Regions from separate parts of the Neobacillus sp. GCM10023253 genome, predicted to be linked through region 1. Evidence: riboswitches for the same ligand, from Rfam matches in the RefSeq annotation. Region 1 holds a riboswitch; each other region holds the start of a gene.

Region 1 (4,714 bases):
CTTTAACTTCGAAGCATCTGAAAAAGGTGTTGAGGTTATGTATAATATGGTGTGTGAGCAAGTAATGGAGAGAAGGCAGCACACAAGGAAACTTTAAAACGATGGTACGATTGGTGTAAAATATTCAGTATCTACTTAGCTCAGTCTATAGGACTGAGTTTTTGTTTTGAGGTGAATCATGCAAAAGGTAATTGTAATAGGAGCAGGTATATTGGGGGCATCTACGGCTTATCACCTTGCCAAATGGGGTGCAGAGGTCATCATCGTTGATCGGCAAGACCTAGGGCAAGCCACTGACGCAGCTGCAGGGATTGTTTGCCCATGGTTGTCCCAACGACGTAATAAAGCTTGGTATCAGTTGGTTAAAGGCGGGGCGCGATATTACCCAGAATTAATAGCACAGCTTGAAGCCGATGGGGAGAGGGAAACAGGCTACAAACGAGTTGGGGCATTAAGTATTCATACTGATCCAGCAAAGTTGGAAAAGATGGCAGAACGGGCACGGACCCGTTGGGAGGATGCTCCCGAAATCGGCGAAATAACAATTTTATCTCCAACTGAAACGAATCGACTTTTTCCGCCGTTGTCTAATGAATTTGGCGGGGTTTATGTTAGTGGCGGGGCACGTGTAAATGGCCGGGCTTTACGTAATGCCCTGATAAACTCTGCAGTAAAGTATGGTGCCCAAATCGTTAAAGGGAATGCCTCATTAATCAGTCACAATAATAAAGTCCAAGGGGTAAAAGTGAGTGAAAAAGCATTTTTGGCTGACCACGTAATCGTCACGGCAGGAGCATGGGCGAAGGATATATTGCTGCCTCTAGGGGTTGAATTTTTAGTAAGGCCCCAAAAGGCGCAAATAATCCACTTACAAATGTCAGACATGAATACTAACTTATGGCCGGTTATTATACCGCCATCTGATCAATATATACTATCATTTGCAGATGGTCGGGTAGTAATAGGAGCTACCCACGAAAATGATGCAGGATTTGATAATCGGGTAACAGCTGGAGGAATCCAAGAAATCTTAAATAAAGCTTTAGCGATTGCACCAGGTCTTGCCAGTGGAACAATTTTGGAAACTAGGGTAGGTTTTAGACCTTTTACACCAGGTTTTCTTCCCGTAATAGGGGAATTGCCTAATTTTGAAGGAATCTTAGTGGCAAATGGCCTAGGTTCATCCGGGTTAACTAGCGGACCTTATCTAGGAGCTGAACTAGCTAAATTAGCACTTGATGAACAGACTGAGATTGATTTAATTAACTATAGTGTTGCTGGTGCTTTAACCTAATGTTAAATGATACAAAGAGCTTTTCATGCGAAAAGCTCTTTTCTAATCTAATAAAAAAATTTTAAAATTAATAATAAAGTTGATATAGCAATATTGAAAACGCTGTCGAATAAATTGTATTATAATTTAGACGATTGACAAAATAAGAATAGATTTGTAGTATCTTAATATAACTTAATTATTTGTTAATTTAATTTTCTTATCCAGAGAGACCGAGGGACATGGCCCAATGACGTCCGGCAACCCCCGATTGGGAAGGTGCCAATTCCTGCAGAATGATTTCATTCTGAAAGATAAGCCACCGAGATGTTTATTTCGATGCTCCTTTCAGATGAAAGGGGCTTTTTATTTGGGTATAAAGTCTAGTTTAGATATCGGAAAAATGAGGTAATCAGTATGATTGAAATAAAAAACCTTACTAAAGTTTACAAAACAAAAAAAGGTGAAGTAAAAGGTGTGGATAATGTTTCACTCACAGTTAAAGAAGGAGAAATCTTTGGCATTGTTGGCTATTCCGGTGCTGGAAAAAGCTCACTGCTTCGTTGTATCAATCTTTTAGAGCGGCCAACCTCTGGCAGTATAACGGTCGATGGCACTGACCTGACATCCCTAAAAGGCGAGCAATTACGATCTTCACGTTTAAAAATAGGCATGATTTTTCAACATTTTTACCTAATCAGCCAAAAAACAGTCTATGAAAATATTTCTTTCTCTTTAAAGGCTGCTAACTACCCTAAGGGCCAGGTAAAGCAGAGAGTAGAGGAACTCCTCAAAATGGTTGGTCTTTCCGATAAGCGTGATGTCTATCCGTCACAGCTAAGCGGCGGTCAAAAACAGCGGGTCGGTATTGCAAGGGCTCTCGCAAATAATCCGAAGGTGCTTTTATGTGACGAAGCAACATCAGCACTCGACCCAACGACAACGAAGTCAATTCTTACATTGTTAAAAAAAATCAATAAAGAACTAAATATCACGATCGTATTGATCACTCACGAGATGGATGTTGTTAAAGAAATCTGCAGCCGCATGGCGATTATGCAGGATGGACGAGTTGTGGAAGAAGGTTCGGTATATGACATTTTTGCCAACCCGCATACAGCACTTACAAAAGAATTCATAGAAAGTGTTGTAACTCTTGAAATCCCGGAAGTTATTCTAAAAAGCTGCCAGGGTCCAATAGTCAAAGTGACCTTCAAAGGAAAAGTCGCTAGAGAGGGAGTCATTTCTGATACTCTTCAACAATTTAACCTAAAAGGTAATTTTCTGCATGGTTCAATAGAATATATTCAAGAGCAACCGCTTGGTATTTTCATAATGGAGCTAAAAGGACAAAAAGAGGAAATAGAAAAAGCCCTAAATTATATTGAAAACCGGGCAGCGCAGGTGGAGGTGTTACACAATGGGCTTTGATTTTGCACATCTGATGGAGCTTATTCCGGATATCAATAAAGCATTTTTTCAAACCATCTATATGATTGCGATTTCGTTGGTGGTTTCAACGGTAATCGGATTGCCGGTTGGGATATTGCTTTACATAACCGATAAAGGTTTATTTCTAGAAAATCGTCTAGTCCAAAATATCTTAGGTTTTGTCGTTAATATGGTTCGGTCTGTCCCATTTATCATTTTATTGGTAGCCTTGCTTCCATTAACGAACTTCTTAGTGAAAACAACCATCGGACCAACTGCAGCTAGTGTTTCATTATCAGTAGCGGCGATTCCTTTTTTCGCAAGAATCGTGGAAAATGCTCTAAGAGAAATCGATAAAGGGGTCATCGAAGCAGCTATTGCTGCCGGGGCAACCCCGTGGATGATAATAAAAGATGTCCTATTACTTGAAGCAAGATCCGGCATTATCTCAGGTGTCACTTTAACACTCATCAGTTTAGTAGGATTTTCCGCTATGGCCGGAACAGTCGGCGGCGGCGGTATTGGAGACTTGGCGATTCGCTTCGGTTATTACCGGTACGACAATACCATCATGATTTCAACAGTTTTAATCTTAATTATTTTAGTTCAGGTCATTCAGCTTCTTGGCGATTACATCGCCAAAGTTGTAGATAAAAGATAAATAAGAAAAGGGGAAAATGACAATGAAAAAATGGTTAACAAGCATTTTATTACTATGTGTAGTCTTTGCACTAGCTGCTTGCGGTAGCAACACTGAAAAGGCAGCCAGTGGAAAAGAGAAAGCAACAGAATCAAAAGATATTAAAATAGGCGCGACTGCAGGCCCATATAGCGACATGGTAACAAAAGCGATTAAACCAGGCTTAGAAAAAAAGGGTTACAAGGTTGAGCTTGTTGAATTTAGTGACTATATCCAGCCAAACAAAGCATTAAACAATGGCGATATCGATGCCAACCTGTTCCAGCACACGATTTACCTTCAAAATTTTGCAAAAGAGAACAACATGGATTTAACAGCACTTATTTCTGTGCCAACAGCACCAATGGGAATTTATTCGAACACAATAAAATCGATTAAAGATGTAAAAGAAGGGGCAACTGTTACACTTCCAAACGACCCGACAAATGCAGCACGTGCTTTGAACACACTTCGTGATGCAGGACTTATCACTATCAAAGCAGATGCAGATCCACTAAAAGTATCTGAAAAAGACATCGCTGAAAACAAGAAAAACCTGAAGTTCCAACCAATTGAAGCAGGCCAGCTTCCTCGTTCTGTTGAGAGCGCAGATTTAGCTGCTGTACCTGGAAACTTTGCTCTTGCTGCAAAAATGAATCTGTTAGATGCATTAACTCTAGAAGAGATGGCAGACAATTACCGTAATATTGTCGCAGTAAAAACCTCCAACAAAGATTCACAGTTATCAAAAGATATTAAAGCTGTTGTTGAATCAGCAGATTTTGAAAAAGTGATTGATGACCAATTCAAGGGTTTTGGAAAACCATCTTGGATGAAAAAATAATTGTCAGCAAATTAGGATATGGATTTTAATTCCATATCCTTTTTATGTTGGATATACAATAGCCTAATGGTGAATCCTATGATAAAAAGGAGGATGCCAGATGGGTTTTTTTAAAGAAAATGAAGAAAAGGATAATCTTAAAGATATTCTAAAAAATTCTGTAGAAATTGAAGAAGATTTGATGCGTACATATTTAATTACCGCCGAACGGGTTCATGACGATGATGAGCTAAAAGAACGTCTAGAAAACTTTGCGGAAGGGAATGCGAAGAGGACAAAACAGCTAATTGATGAGTTAAATGAAACAAAAGAGACTTAAGATTTACAAATTTATTAAATGAATGAGTCCTATCATAACAAGTCTTTATCAAGTAGATAAATTAACATGGAAAAGCAGTGCAGTTTTCAGTTGTAAAATGCACTGCTTTTATTGTTGTATTGTTAATTCTTAAAAAAGAACGGTAATATCAAGTAAGGCAAAACCTTT
Region 2 (4,714 bases), on a different contig from region 1:
GAACTTCCTGAAGTCGGCGATGAGATCAATGCCGGCGAACCATTCGGCAGCGTTGAGTCTGTTAAGACGGTTTCCGAACTTTATTCTCCGGTAAGCGGCAAGGTTGTTGAAATTAACGAAGATTTGAATGACAACCCTGAATATGTGAACGAATCTCCATATGAAAAAGCATGGATGATCGTGGTTGAAGTCTCAAATAGCGGCGAGCTGGATGAACTGATGACTGCCGAGCAATACGAAGAAATGATTAAAGAAGATTAATTTTTTGAGCGAAAAAGCGCCCATTGCGGGTGCTTTTTCTTTTTATTACCACTTTTTCTTCTGAGTTAATGGGGAAACTATTAATAAAATTATATGGCAGGTGGAAAAAATGGCATTGAATCAACATAAGATAGACGTAACAGACCGGGTAGTGGGCAAGCTCAAAAATGGAGAATTAGAGCTGTTTTTGGAAAATCAGTCAATCGGCATATGTAAGCTTCCAGAGAATGTTCAAATGAAGCTCGAACATCATTTTGAAGCCGAAGGCCAAAAAATATATCAGCATGTCACCACAACAGAGGGCCGGGATGCCAAGTATACTGACTGTGATGATGGTGGATGGTGCTGAGAAATGAAAGGATTCCATCATCTTTTAAGCAAATTCCTATTTTTAAAATACTAATGATGGTATAGTTGACATACAAAGATGTGTACACGTATTAGTAATTCCGGAATATGTTAACAGTAAACCACTTCATATCAGGTGATGGATGATGAATGATTCGTATGTTGACAAAGTTCTTATTGTGGAAGGAAAATCGGACAAAAACAAGGTCAAGAATATTTTAAAAGAGCCCGTCGAAATAATTTGTACAAACGGGACCATTAGTCACACAAAGTTGGATGAGTGGATTGATATTCTTGAGGACAAAGATGTCTACATTCTTGTTGACGCCGATGCTGCAGGTGAAAAGCTGCGCAAGCTTTTTAAAAGGGAATTTCCAAATGCAGAGCATTTATATATAGACCGAATGTACCGCGAAGTGGCAACCGCCCCAGAGCACCACTTAGCAACGGTTTTGCTGGGGGCAAACATTGACGTGCATAAAGAGTTTTTAGAGATGGGCTGAAGTTACTGATGTTAGAATGGAATCGAGATGAATTTTCCGCGTTTTGGGAGCGCGGCGAGCGCGGTCTAGTTTACTTTTATACACCCATGTGCGGGACGTGCCAAGTGGCCGGGAAAATGCTAGTTGTCGCGGAGGCAGCACTTGGGGATGTTAGTATTGGAAAAATGAACCTAAATTACTATCCCGATTTGGCTCGGTCTTTTGCGATTGAAAGCGTGCCGTGCCTGTTGTTTGTTGATAATGGGCGTGTGGAAGAGACGCTTTACGCATTTCATTCGGTTCCGTATTTGTTAGAGAAGATAAAAAAATACTTGAGATGATGAGCAGACGCCGAGTGGGGCGTCTGTTTTTTTTGTTTGAGGAAAAAGATAACAATTAAGGCGTCTTAGAGCCCGAGCTGCCGAAAAATCGAGAGGAAGGGTAACCAATAAAGGGAATGGGTGCCCGGTCCAGCGCAAAATTGAGAGGAAAGGTAACCAATAAGGGATATGGGTGCCCAAACCGCTGTAAAACCAAGAGGAAGGGTAACCAATAAAGGGAATGGGTGCCCGGTCCGGCGCAAAATCGAGAGGAAAGGTAACCAATAAGGGATATGGGTGCCCAAACCGCTGTAAAACCAAGAGGAAGGGTAACCAATAAAGGGAATGGGTGCCCGGTCCGACGCAAAACCAAGAGGAGGGGTAACCAATAGGGGATTGGGCGCACGACCCGCTGTAAATCCAAAGGGAAAGGTAACCAATAAAAGGAATGGGTGCCCTGGCCGTAAACTTATTATCCCCCAATACCCAAAAAGGTAATTATTTACTCAAAAAACGACCATTGACCATGTCCTATTAGTTTGTAGTTTTCCTTAAGAACCCTTCGAATCATTTTCTTAGAAAAAACGCCCCCGCACCACTCAAACACCAAATTCGTCGTAATCTTAAACTTCGGAAAAAGTAACCTTAACTCCCCAACACACCGCAACACCGCAGACTCCAGTTTCTCCTGACACCCACACGTATTACAAACCATTTTCCTCTCCCCAACAGAAACCGAAAATGAGTTGCACTTCGAACAATAAGGACCCTTTTTCAGCTCCTCATGTGTATAAGTCGGCTTTGTGGCATTTGGATAATCACCTTGATCCAAAGAAATTAACAGGTCTGCCAATCTCTGATGGCCTCCATTCAGGTTTGATGGGATATTTTCTAATTTTCTTATGAAGCGATTGAGTTGTGTTGGGAGAATAACATGATTGTTTTGAGGAGCAATGTATAAGGTGAACGTGGGGTTAATATGAACCACGTAGGATTCAACCGGCAAATTAAATCTGTATTCATCGAGAAGCTGCCGCAGCTTGGATTCGCTGCGCATTAATTGAAGGATAGGGTCGTCAATTTCGGTATCATTTTTACAAAAACGGTCGGGATCAGATTTATAAATATAGTCTCCTTCAAAATTTTTAACATCAATCAGGTAAATTGTTTTTTGAAAAATAATAATAGTATCGGTTTGGAAGTATTTTCCTTTCAATTTAAAGAGCAAGTCATTTACTACGATGCAGTTATTCTTCATTCCTTCGGTAATAGCATCAAACATCACTTCTCCTTGATAGCCTTTTTCAAGAGAGTAATACTTTCTCCTGTCTATATCAGCAAGTGCCATACGCGGGTTTAGGGCCCGTAACATAAGCAACTCCTTTGGTACTCCGCGCGATTTTTTTGGTGTAGGCATAGTCCACATCCTCTCAAATAATTATAAATACCCATATCCAATTTTACTCCAACTTACTAAAAAGCAAATTAGAAAGTACGAATATTTTGTTAACTTTACCAGTATCTTGCATAGTGCGACATATTTCTCGGGAAATGTTAATATTTCCCCACACGTCCGAAGATAATGTCGAGCAATTCATAAAGGAATAGGCAAATCGCTGCTGAATAGTAATTGGTATAGACAAGGATTTCGGAGTGATTAAAATGATAGAAGAGGTTAATAGCTTTTTAAAAACATTCAAAGACCAAGGACATATTCTTCCGCTAATTCAGCACGCAGAACTTAGGATTAGCCTAAGCACCACCGAACAGCAATCGGTTCAACTGGTTATTAAAAACGGGGAAATATTCGCCCTCTATGATTCACACCAGGAGCAGGCAAATTGTCAAATCCATGGCGGCCTACAAGAACTAAAGCAACTTCTCGAAGGGCAAGAAAGATTAAGGGTACTGCAACGTAATGGCGCCCTGAACGTAAAAGGCGCACTAAGGGCTGCATTATTACTGGAATCACTATTTTATTTAACTAAAGCTCAGACAAATCTTGCCGAAATAATTTAATCAAAGGTATTGACTCGGAATTAAACTTCAGGTATTATCTTTTTAGAATATTCAAGCAATGAACAGCAAACTAAATATACATTCTTATCAAGAGCGGCGGAGGGACTGGCCCGTTGAAGCCCGGCAACCGGTGACCACACGGTGCTAAATCCAGCAGAGCAAACGGGCTCTGAAAGATAAGAAGAGCGGAGAACCCCCATCTTCTTATAGGAAGCATGGGTTTTATTTTTATATTGGGAGGGAATAAGAACTATGTCAGAAAAACAAAAGAAGTTAAGGTTTGAAACATTAAGTGTTCACGGTGGCCTCTCACCAGACCCTGTAACAGGAGCACGGGCGCTACCAATCTATCAAAATAACGCCTACCAATTTAAAAGCACAGAGCATGCCGCCAACCTATTCGCCTTAGCGGAACCTGGGTACATATATACACGGATTCATAATCCAACCACAACTGTTTTCGAAGAAAGAGTATCGCTCCTAGAAGGCGGCGTTGGCGCACTGGCAGTGGCAAGCGGTATGTCTGCCATCACATTGGCCATCTTAAACATTGCCGAAGCGGGTGATGAGATTGTTGCTGCATCCAATCTATATGGTGGAACGTATAATCTATTTGCAGTGACCCTGCCTAAATACGGGATTAATGTGAAGTTTGTAGACCCAGAGAATCCGGAAAACTTCCGTGCCGCCATTACGGAAAAAACAAAAGCTGTTTTCGCTGAAACGATCGGCAATCCAAGCTTAAGAATCCTTGATATTGAAAAGGTAGCCAATATTGCTCATGAAGCAGGGGTTCCTCTTATCGTGGACAATACCTTTGCAACACCATACTTGTGCCGTCCAATTGAGCATGGCGCTGATATCGTCGTTCACTCCGCAACTAAGTGGATATTAGGTAATGGAACAACTACAGGGGGCATCATTGTCGACGGAGGAAAGTTCGATTGGAATTCACCGAAATTCCCTGGCTTAACAACGCCAGACTCCAGCTATCATGACCTTGTTTATGCAGAGGCACTTGGACCGGTTGCTTATATTATTAAAGCACGCGTACAGCTTCTCCGCGACATGGGGCCGGCACTAAGCCCGCAAAGCTCATTCCAGTTTGTTCTTGGGTTAGAAACGCTTCATGTACGGATGAAAGAGCATGTCGCCAACACCAAAAATGTAGTGGAATACTTGCATAATCATCCTGCGGTTGAATGGGTTTCTTATCCGGGGCATCCATCACATCCTGACTATGAATTGGCGCAAAAATATTTACCTAAGGGCGCTGGTTCAATG
Region 3 (4,714 bases), on a different contig from region 1:
ATTTGACACAAAGGTACGCATGGCATCCTCATCAGCAAGCTCAAAAGAAAGGACTGCACCTGCACCGCTTGCTTGCGCCTCCTGCAATTCCTTTTGCGGATGATTTTCAAGCGCTGGGTAATACACTTTTTCAATAGCTGAATGTGACTCTAGGAATCTCGCAATCTCTAAAGCAGCTCTTTGCGATTGTTCAAGCCGGACTTGAAGAGTTTTTAGACCTCTCATCACAAGCCAGGCATCCTGCACACCGAGCACTGCGCCAAACGAATTTTGTAAAAAATAAAGCTGTTTTGCTAATTCCTCGTCTTTTACTACCGCAAGTCCTGCAACCACATCGCTGTGGCCTGAAAGAAACTTAGTGGCACTGTGAAGGACAATATCAGCACCAAGCTCTAACGGCCGTTGCAGTGCAGGAGTTAGGAAGGTATTATCAACAAAAGTCAGGGCGCCAATGGACTTTGCCAACTGGCTGATGGCTTTGATATCGGTCACCTTCAACAACGGGTTGGATGGTGTTTCTACATAAAACGCCTTTGTATTTGGCTTAATTGCTTGCTTGACTTGATCAAAGTCAGTCATATCCACAAACGTATGCTCAATCCCGAAGCGTGTCAAAACTTGTGTTACCATGCGATAGGTCCCGCCGTATACATCTTCTGTAACAATCACATGATCTCCGGAGGAGAGAAGCAGGAAGGCTGTGGAAATAGCGGCCATTCCTGAAGAAAAGGCAAACCCGCGAACTCCGCCTTCAAGTTCCGCAATGATATCCTCCAAGGCTTCCCGAGTCGGGTTTAAACTGCGGGCGTAATCATATTTTCCGAAACTATCAATTTCAAATTGATGAAAGGTGGATGCATGCTGGATTGGAACACTGACCGCTCCTGTTTGTGCATCCATTTTATGACGATTATGAAGCAGCCTTGTTTCAAAACTAAATTCTTCGTGTCCCATTACACATTCACTCCTTCAACCAATTTTGCAAAAGCTTGCTCTAAGTCAAAAATGATATCTCCTGCGTCTTCAATTCCTACAGAAAAACGCAATAGACGGTTACAGACACCTTGTGCAATTCGGATTTCTTCCGGGATATCAGCGTGGGTCTGAGTCGCCGGATACGTGATAAAGCTTTCGGTTCCGCCAAGGCTTTCAGCAAACGAAATCAGTTTTATGTTTTGCAGGAACGGATTTACCCACGTTTCATCTTTAATACGGAAAGAAACCATTCCGCCTCTTCCTGGGTAAAGGACATCTGTCACCGCATCGCTATTAGAAAGAAACTTAACAACAGCCTTAGCGTTTTTCTCATGCCGTTCCATACGGAGCGACAATGTTTTCATCCCGCGCATTAACAACCAGGAATCGAAGGGGCTTAAAACGGCACCCGCACCGTTATGATGGAAGGCCAATGCTTCACAAAGTTCCTTACCCTTCGCAACAATAAGTCCAGCAAGAACATCATTGTGGCCTCCAAGGTATTTCGTTGCACTATGAATCACGATATCTGCACCAAGTGCAATCGGCTGCTGCAGAAGAGGGGTATAGAAGGTGTTGTCCACAATTAACAAAATGTCATGCGCTTTGGCAATTTTTGCAATGGCAGCAATATCGGCTTCCTGCATAAGCGGATTAGTTGGTGTCTCCAAGAAGATTGCTTTTGTATTTGGTGTAATGTTGTTTTCAACCTCTTCAGGACAACAGGTATTTACATATTGGCTTTTCAAGCCCCACTTTTGAAAGCCTTTTTCGAGCAAACGGTAGGTTCCACCATATAAATCCTCGCTAACCAGCCATTCATCACCAGACTGAAATAAGGAAAGAATCGTTAAAATGGCCCCCATTCCAGAACTGCAGGCAAAGCCTTGGTCTCCGCCTTCTAAATCGGCGATAGTTTTCTCAAGCAGCTGACGTGTTGGATTTCCGGTTCGAATATAATCAAATCCTGTGGATTGTCCAATCCCCTCGTGCCGGAATGCAGTTGAAAAATATACTGGGGGATTAACGGTTCCTGTTGTAGTTTCACTGCGGTTCCCAATTTGAGCAAGTTTCGTATCCATTTTATACATTGTTGTCTACACTCCTTTTTGATATTAAAAAAAGGCCTTCTATAAGAAGAAGACCTTTGCATGTACAATACATCTGTCACTCTTCTTATCTCGCAAATTAGTAACAATTTGCAGGACTTAGCACCGTTTCAATGTAAAAGACATTGAAGGTTGCTGAGGTGTCACCGGGCCCTTCCCTCAACCTCTCTTGATAAGAACATATTAATATTTTGACTATTTATAAAATTTACTACAGTTTTGGCGGTTCGTCAATTAGTTTTTTATCCAAGGAAAGCAGTAAAGTGTAAAACAATTCTATTATCAGCTTTAAAAGTACAATTGTCCATTTTTGGCTTGTCCTCATTATTGTAAATTACTATTTTATTTCGGATTTTACAAAACAGAACAGGAGGAAAAAAATATTAGGGATATTTACCTAGTAAGTTCTGAATGGTATTTTTTTCAAATAAAATAGTTCTTGTTAAGGTACAAGTGATTCGTAAAATAGAATTTTACTGGTGAGGTTTCCTAGCCATTATCAAAGGAGACACTCGATCATGCTGTGGGTTTAAATATACCTTAGACGCAAGTCGTCGAGAGCGTGGTGTGAGGGGGGGTTAGATGCCCTATACATAATTAAAGTTTTTGATTATTTAGGGCTTCACGAAGCCTGGATAATCAAAAGCTTTAATCTTGGCTGCTATAAAAGCTAATGTACAAAAGGGGAGAGATTATGACCTACAGACAGAGGTTGTCATTATTTTTTTTAATAGACTCATGTATTGTCATAGGTGCAATATTCTTAAGCAGATTTCTGGTTGATGCTACCACTCATTTATTTACCTTTTTGATTATTTTTACTTCATTTTCAATTTTACTTAGCCACCACATCTTTTCAGTCATGTTCAACCTTTATAAAAAGGCTTGGGAATATGCCAGCATAGGAGAGTTATTAATCATTTTTAAGGTTGTGACCTATTCAATCATTTTTGCTGCAGTCCTGCAGAAAATTTTCTTCCTTGAAATCAATGTCAGGCTTCTCGCTGTTACTTGGTTACTCCATATTATATTCATTGGCGGCTCCAGATTTTGCTGGAGAGTTTTTCGGGATTCTCATTATCAAAAGAACCAAAATAAAAATCGTACCCTCATCATTGGTGCGGGAGCTGCAGGGACAATGGTTGCCAGACAGTTATTGAAGAATCGGGGTATCAATCTTCTTCCTGTGGGCTTCATTGACGATGACATCCACAAACATAAGCTAGATATTCTTGGGATTCCTGTTGTTGGCGGGGTAGCCTCCATTGAACAAGCTGTTCAAAACTATAACATTAAAAATATTGTTATTGCTATTCCCTCACTTAGCAAGAAAGAGTTAAATGTGATTTTTCAGGAATGTGCCAAAACGCCCGCGAAAACTAAAATTCTTCCAATGATTGAAGATTTGGTGACTGGAAAGGTATCCGTAAATCAATTTCGGGACGTTCAGGTCGAGGACCTTCTGGGGAGAGATCCTGTAGAGTTGGATATTGCTTCTATATCAAAAAACATTACCGGCAAAACTGTGTTGGTTACAGGTGCAGGAGGTTCGATTGGTTCTGAAATTTGCCGGCAAATTGCCCGTTTTAACCCTCTTAAAATCGTCTTGCTTGGTCATGGTGAAAACAGTATTTATTCGATTGAAATGGAACTGAAAGAAAGCTTTGGCGAATCAGCAATTAAATTCATAACAGAAATTGCCGATATCCAAGATGCGGCAAAAGTGGAGGCTGTTATGATGCATCATCAGCCAGAGGTTATTTATCACGCTGCGGCACACAAACATGTACCGCTAATGGAACACAACCCTGAAGAAGCAGTGAAAAACAATGTGATTGGAACGATGAATGTGGCAAAGGCAGCCAGTTTGTATGGTGTGAAAACCTTCGTGATGATTTCCACCGATAAAGCCGTTAATCCAACTAGTGTTATGGGTTCAACGAAAAGACTGGCAGAAATGATCATTCAGTCAATGGATAAGAAGTGCGGAACGAAGTTCGTTGCTGTTCGCTTTGGCAATGTATTGGGAAGCAGGGGCAGTGTGATTCCGTTATTTAAACGGCAAATTGAACAGGGAGGCCCTGTTACCGTTACTGATCCTGATATGAAGCGTTATTTTATGACGATCCCTGAAGCCTCAAGGCTGGTCATCCAGGCCGGCGCACTTGCCAAGGGTGGAGAAATATTTGTTTTAGATATGGGAGAAGCAGTTAAAATTATCGACCTTGCCAAAAATTTAATCAAATTATCCGGATATTCCATTGAGGAAATTGGGATCGAAATAACGGGGATGAGGCCTGGTGAAAAGCTGTTTGAAGAACTTTTAAAAGAGGATGAAGTACAGGAAGGGCAAGTCTACCCGAAAATTTATATTGGTAAAACCTCAGAGCTTTTTATAGAAGAGATTGACGATTTAATCATAAATTTTGCTGACATGGACAAACAAGAGCTTTCAGAACTGCTGTTAAAGATTGCAAATAACCGATTGCCCGCCAAAAGAGCATTGTCTATTTCCGGTTAGTTTGCTATGCGAGAACTATAGGAAAAGGGTTGATAAATATTATGAATTTGCCAATCTCTCATTCTAGAGTAACAAATGTTAAAAGAAATATTCCATTTTCACCTCCAGA

What was found. A riboswitch is a leader RNA that binds a small molecule or an ion and turns the genes downstream of it on or off. The one in region 1 is predicted to bind S-adenosylmethionine.
Region 2: it holds a riboswitch for S-adenosylmethionine, as region 1 does, so the genes downstream of both, ACFPA1_RS11235 (O-acetylhomoserine aminocarboxypropyltransferase/cysteine synthase family protein) here and ACFPA1_RS20125 (methionine ABC transporter ATP-binding protein) in region 1, are expected to answer to the same signal.
Region 3: it holds a riboswitch for S-adenosylmethionine, as region 1 does, so the genes downstream of both, ACFPA1_RS10825 (methionine biosynthesis PLP-dependent protein) here and ACFPA1_RS20125 (methionine ABC transporter ATP-binding protein) in region 1, are expected to answer to the same signal.

The regions. Positions count from the first base shown of each region.
Region 1 is NZ_JBHSHV010000016.1:23,049-27,762, forward strand. Features, by position in the region: gene ACFPA1_RS20115 (vWA domain-containing protein) at 1-97, shown strand, start outside; gene ACFPA1_RS20120 (NAD(P)/FAD-dependent oxidoreductase) at 179-1,294, shown strand; SAM riboswitch class I at 1,491-1,594, shown strand; gene ACFPA1_RS20125 (methionine ABC transporter ATP-binding protein) at 1,691-2,704, shown strand; gene ACFPA1_RS20130 (methionine ABC transporter permease) at 2,694-3,365, shown strand; gene ACFPA1_RS20135 (MetQ/NlpA family ABC transporter substrate-binding protein) at 3,388-4,227, shown strand; gene ACFPA1_RS20140 (hypothetical protein) at 4,328-4,546, shown strand.
Region 2 is NZ_JBHSHV010000008.1:129,760-134,473, reverse strand. Features, by position in the region: gene gcvH (glycine cleavage system protein GcvH) at 1-261, shown strand, start outside; gene ACFPA1_RS11260 (YusG family protein) at 371-610, shown strand; gene ACFPA1_RS11255 (toprim domain-containing protein) at 756-1,112, shown strand; gene ACFPA1_RS11250 (thioredoxin family protein) at 1,121-1,432, shown strand; gene ACFPA1_RS11245 (nuclease-related domain-containing protein) at 1,914-2,828, opposite strand; gene ACFPA1_RS11240 (SCP2 sterol-binding domain-containing protein) at 3,074-3,430, shown strand; SAM riboswitch class I at 3,512-3,613, shown strand; gene ACFPA1_RS11235 (O-acetylhomoserine aminocarboxypropyltransferase/cysteine synthase family protein) at 3,683-4,714, shown strand, end outside.
Region 3 is NZ_JBHSHV010000008.1:53,066-57,779, reverse strand. Features, by position in the region: gene metC (cystathionine beta-lyase) at 1-954, opposite strand, end outside; gene ACFPA1_RS10825 (methionine biosynthesis PLP-dependent protein) at 954-2,066, opposite strand; SAM riboswitch class I at 2,149-2,263, opposite strand; gene ACFPA1_RS10820 (polysaccharide biosynthesis protein) at 2,779-4,605, shown strand; gene ACFPA1_RS10815 (DegT/DnrJ/EryC1/StrS family aminotransferase) at 4,647-4,714, shown strand, end outside.